2 regions of the Lysinibacillus sp. EB106-09-02-XG168 genome follow, and region 2 is predicted to be linked to the other one. Evidence: a T-box and tRNA genes for the amino acid it is inferred to sense, from the RefSeq annotation. Region 2 holds a T-box; the other holds one or more tRNA genes.
The links. The T-box of region 2 lies ahead of tyrS (tyrosine--tRNA ligase). A T-box ahead of a tRNA ligase gene usually reads a tRNA of that ligase, here a tRNA-Tyr.
Positions count from the first base shown of each region.

Region 1: it encodes a tRNA-Tyr, which carries the amino acid that the T-box ahead of tyrS (tyrosine--tRNA ligase) is inferred to sense. The anticodon was not compared.

Region 1 covers NZ_JBYTDN010000003.1:4,708,467-4,710,934, forward strand. Annotated here, with positions in the region: gene AC3WSO_RS23885 (coenzyme F420-0:L-glutamate ligase) at 64-1,254, shown strand; tRNA gene AC3WSO_RS23890 (tRNA-Tyr) at 1,369-1,439, opposite strand; gene AC3WSO_RS23895 (RNA ligase family protein) at 1,519-2,154, opposite strand; gene AC3WSO_RS23900 (AAA family ATPase) at 2,178-2,468, opposite strand, start outside.
Region 2 covers NZ_JBYTDN010000003.1:3,725,404-3,727,871, forward strand. Annotated here, with positions in the region: gene AC3WSO_RS18920 (cobalamin-binding protein) at 1-26, shown strand, start outside; gene tyrS (tyrosine--tRNA ligase) at 353-1,621, opposite strand; T-box leader at 1,695-1,898, opposite strand; gene AC3WSO_RS18930 (transglycosylase domain-containing protein) at 2,001-2,468, shown strand, end outside.

The DNA of each region.
Region 1 (2,468 bases), 980 kb from region 2:
ACGCAATTATGCCAAGGCATAACTATTAATCATACATTGATCTATTAATAAGGAGAGATTATTTTGGAACGTGTAGTTGGTACAGTAGTAAGAGGTCTTCGTGGTCCGATTATTAACGAAGGCGATAATATTGAGCAAATTGTTGTTGATACAGTATTAAACGCAGCAAAGACTGAAGGCTATTCAATTGAAGATCGTGACATCGTCACAGTAACAGAATCTGTCGTAGCGCGTGCACAAGGTAACTATGCATCCATCGATGACATCGCAGCGGACGTAGCTGCTAAATTTGGTGCTGATACTGTTGGTGTTATCTTTCCAATCCTAAGCCGCAATCGCTTCGCTAACTGCTTACGCGGTATTGCAAAGGGCGTTAAAAAAGTTGTTCTTATGCTTAGCTATCCATCTGACGAAGTTGGGAACCACCTAGTTGATATTGATGAGCTAGATGTAAAAGGGATAAATCCTTGGACAGATACTTTAACTGAGGCTGAATTCCGTGAGCATTTCGGCTATAAAAAACATACATTTACAGGCGTAGATTATATTGAATATTATAAAGAACTAATCGAAGCTGAAGGCGCATCTTGTGAAGTTATCTTTTCAAACAACCCAAAAACAATTTTAGATTTTACGAAGAGCGTTTTAACATGTGATATTCATACACGCTTACGTACAAAACGTATTTTAACGGCAAATGGTGCTGAAAAAGTATACAGTCTTGATAATATTTTATCTGAGCCTAATAACGACTCCGGCTTTAATGCGGAATATGGTCTACTTGGTTCAAATAAAGCTACTGAAGATAGCGTAAAATTATTCCCACATACTTGCCAACCAATCGTTGATGGCATCCAAGCAAAGATCAAAGAAGCTACTGGTAAAACAGTTGAAGTAATGGTTTACGGTGATGGTGCTTTTAAAGATCCTGTGGGCAAGATTTGGGAGTTAGCTGACCCTGTTGTTTCTCCAGCTTTCACAGCTGGATTAGACGGCACACCAAACGAAGTAAAACTAAAATACTTAGCGGATAACGATTTTGCGGAACTTCGCGGCGAAGAATTAAAAGCAGCAATTTCAGAGTATATCCAAAACAAAGATGAAGATTTAACTGGGCAAATGGCCGCCCAAGGTACAACGCCTCGTCGTTTAACAGACTTAATCGGCTCTCTTTCAGATTTAACTTCAGGTTCAGGCGACAAAGGAACACCGATGATTTATATCCAAGGTTATTTTGATAACTACACAAAATAAAACGCTACAAAAAATGAACGCCCATTTTCGCTTGGGCGTTCATTTTTATATAGTGGACATGCTTCAATGTCGACACTATGTCCAAAAACCTTATTTTTCTATTATTTCATTTAGTGAGGATGACAGGAATCGAACCTATAAATCCCTATTTTATAAAGGGACATGCAACCACTGCATTCTTCCTCATATACATTATTTTTTAATGATTTCAAATTAAAGAATTACATTTTTCTCAGTCCTTTTTCTTTTAGTAGGTATACCCACTTATTTCAATTGATTAGGTATCACTTCTTCGTTTAACCAATGTTCGCTAGTTCGAACATGATTCTGTCTCACAAATTTCCCTAGATTATATCGAAAATCATCATAATGGAAGGAAGCCGCATTTCTAATAACATACCCTTCCTGCTCACCCCCAAGAAGTGATTTTCCTGTAAACGTCTTCTTTATTTTTTCTTCATCGAAAATGCCCCGATATAATACAGGCGCCGTTTCAATCCCTAGTTTAGCTGCATAATGGGCTGTCTCATCCCAGCTTAAACAAATATTTTTTTCGTCCCAAATACTAAATAAATAAAAGTAACTAGTTAATTCATTGTAGTAAATGGAGTGCTTGGCATAAACGTTTTCACCGCATAATCTCCACGCTTCTGGAATTTGGAATGCAAATGTAGCATGAAACGTTTTTACCCAATGCCTAGATGGATGATCTCCTGAATTTAAGCTTCTAGCATGCATATAGTTTTGATACAGTGTTGTTCCTTCCCCATCTAATTTTTCGGTTACAACAACCTCTTTTCCAATAAAATGATCAACATTTTTAGCAACCTTATCATCATGTGTATACCCTCTACTCCACGGCAAATGAAAGCTTCTTGGATATTTCATCAAATTGGTCATAAACTCACTTCCTTTATTTACATCTACTTCGCAAATTGATCTGCCTCACGAAAGAAATAAAGCTTTGTTAATAAGTCACCATCTAATAAATGATAAATCTTACTCGATCCATTATCGCCTCCATATTGAATTAACATATGAAATTGCACTAAATTAACAACCTTTAAAACAAAGTCTTCTTCAAAGCCAAGTTCTAATAAAAAATGGCATACCATTTGGGCAGATACATTTTCATGTCCATAATATCCATATCTTTGTTGTACTTCTTTATATTTTTTACAAAACGGTTTTCCTACATCATGGAATAGAGCAGC
Region 2 (2,468 bases):
AGCTTCCTAGTTTTTTAGATAGCTAAAATGAAACAATATGTCAGTGACATTGGCGTACTAAAAAAATGAAGTGTGGATGTTCAGCAAAACGAGTGGTTGATTTCCGTTCGGGCTGGGCGTATCCTGGGGGGCGTCCAGCGTCCAGCCTCCACTCCAATCAACCAATTTATTTAGCGTGTATTTTCTGGCATGTTACTAATTTATAGTGATAAAACGAGCATCAGCGCATGCAAAGCTAAGTTAGCATCTCAACGTTCGCCCATAGGGAAGGATAAAGATTTCCTTGACCATTTTTTAACCAAAAGAAACATCCCCTCGAATATCGAGGGGATGTTTGACGTGTGAGTTCGGATTAAACAAACTTCACCATATGGTATTTTTTCTTGCCGCGACGAACAATGCTGAATGCATCTTCTAAACGATCTTTGCTATCGATGACATATTCTAATTCAGTGACCTTTTCGCCGTTCACGCTGATCGCACCATTCGTTACGTCTTCACGCGCTTGACGTTTTGAAGGAGAAATACCTGCTTCCACAAGTAATTCCACGATATTTTTATCTTCTTTCGCCATTTCAATAGAAGGAACATCTTTAAACGCATCCTTCATTTCATCAGCAGAAAGTGCTTTTAAGTCACCTGAGAATAAAGCAGCTGTAATGCGGATCGCTTGGTCTAACGCTTCTTGACCATGAACTAAGCGAGTCATTTCTTCAGCTAGTGCTTTTTGCGCCTTACGTAAATGTGGTTCCTCTTCTACAGATACTGCTAAAGCTTCAATTTCTTCACGAGAAAGGAATGTGAAGATTTTTAAGTATTTTACAACATCAGCATCCGCAGCGTTAATCCAGAATTGGTAGAACTCATATGGAGATGTTTTCTTACTATCTAACCATACAGCGCCACCTGCTGTTTTACCAAATTTCGTACCGTCTGCTTTCGTTACTAACGGAATTGTAATACCAAAAGCTTTTGTCTCTTCCTCATGTGTTTTGCGAATAACTTCTAAACCAGTTGTAATATTCCCCCACTGATCAGAGCCACCAACTTGAATGCGACAGTTGTAATGGTTGTATAAATGATTGTAATCAATACCTTGAATTAATGTATACGCAAACTCAGTAAATGAAATCCCTGTATCAAGGCGTGATGCAATTGTATCTTTTGCTAACATGTAGTTCACGTTAATTAATTTCCCATAATCACGTAAAAACTCAATCGTATTTATATTGCCAATCCAGTCACGGTTATTCACTAACTGAGCACCATTTCCATCTTCTGCAAATTCAAAAATACGCTCTAATTGGCTACGGATACCTTGAACATTTTTATCAATTTGCTCAACAGTTTGTAATTGGCGTTCTTCAGAGCGTCCAGATGGATCTCCAATCATCCCTGTCGCACCACCAACTAATAAAATTGGACGGTGGCCCGCTTTTTGGAATCGACGTAGCGTTAAAAGAGGCACAATATGTCCAATATGCATAGAATCCGCAGTTGGATCAACACCGCAGTATAAAGATACAGATTGCTCATCTAATAATTTGGCCATACCTTCAGCATCAGTTTGTTGGTATAACAATCCGCGCCATTCTAAGTCTTGTAATAAATCGTTCGTCATTTTTATTCCTCCTAAGTGTTTAATAATTCCGTGTAGGGAGAAACAAAACAGTCCCTACACGCAAAATATTGCATGCAGGGACGTTATAAACTAACGCGGTACCACCCAGCTTGAAGATGTCATCCATCTTCCTCTTCATTCAACCGCCTTTATCGCAGGCGCGCACGTCTAAGCTCCAAGCACGTAATTCGTCTCTACATTATGACCAGCTTTCACCAACCGCTGGCTCTCTATACAGGGAATATAGACACTACTGCAAGCTCTTCTTCGCTAGAAAACTATAAGCATTATTCTAAACGATTCTTTTTCATTGTCAATAATTATGTTCGACCTAAATCAATATGTGCTATAATAAACAAGATTTTAGGAGGTCGATACATTGAAAGATTGGATTGAGAAAATCAATGCAAAGATCGATGAATTAATTCAACAAAAATGGATGAAGAAATTACGTATTTCAGGAAGTGTTGCCTGGAACTTATTTTTACTATTTTTAGTCTTTGCATTGGTAGGCACTGTATTTGCCGGTTCAGTTGGCGCTGGCTATTTTGCTTCACTTGTAAAAGAAGAGCCACTACGCTCTAAGGAAGAATTACGAAAAGAAATTTTCAACTATGATTCAACAAGTGAGATTTATTTTGCCAACGATATTTATATCGGAAAATTACGTACAGATTTAGACCGTCGAGTAACAACATTAAACGCTGTCTCACCTGATGTTGTTAATGCGGTATTAGCGACAGAGGACGAGTATTTCCGTGAACATAACGGAATAGTTCCGAAAGCCGTCATCCGCGGGTTACTTCAAGACGTAACCAACTCTTCTACACAAACAGGTGGTTCTACA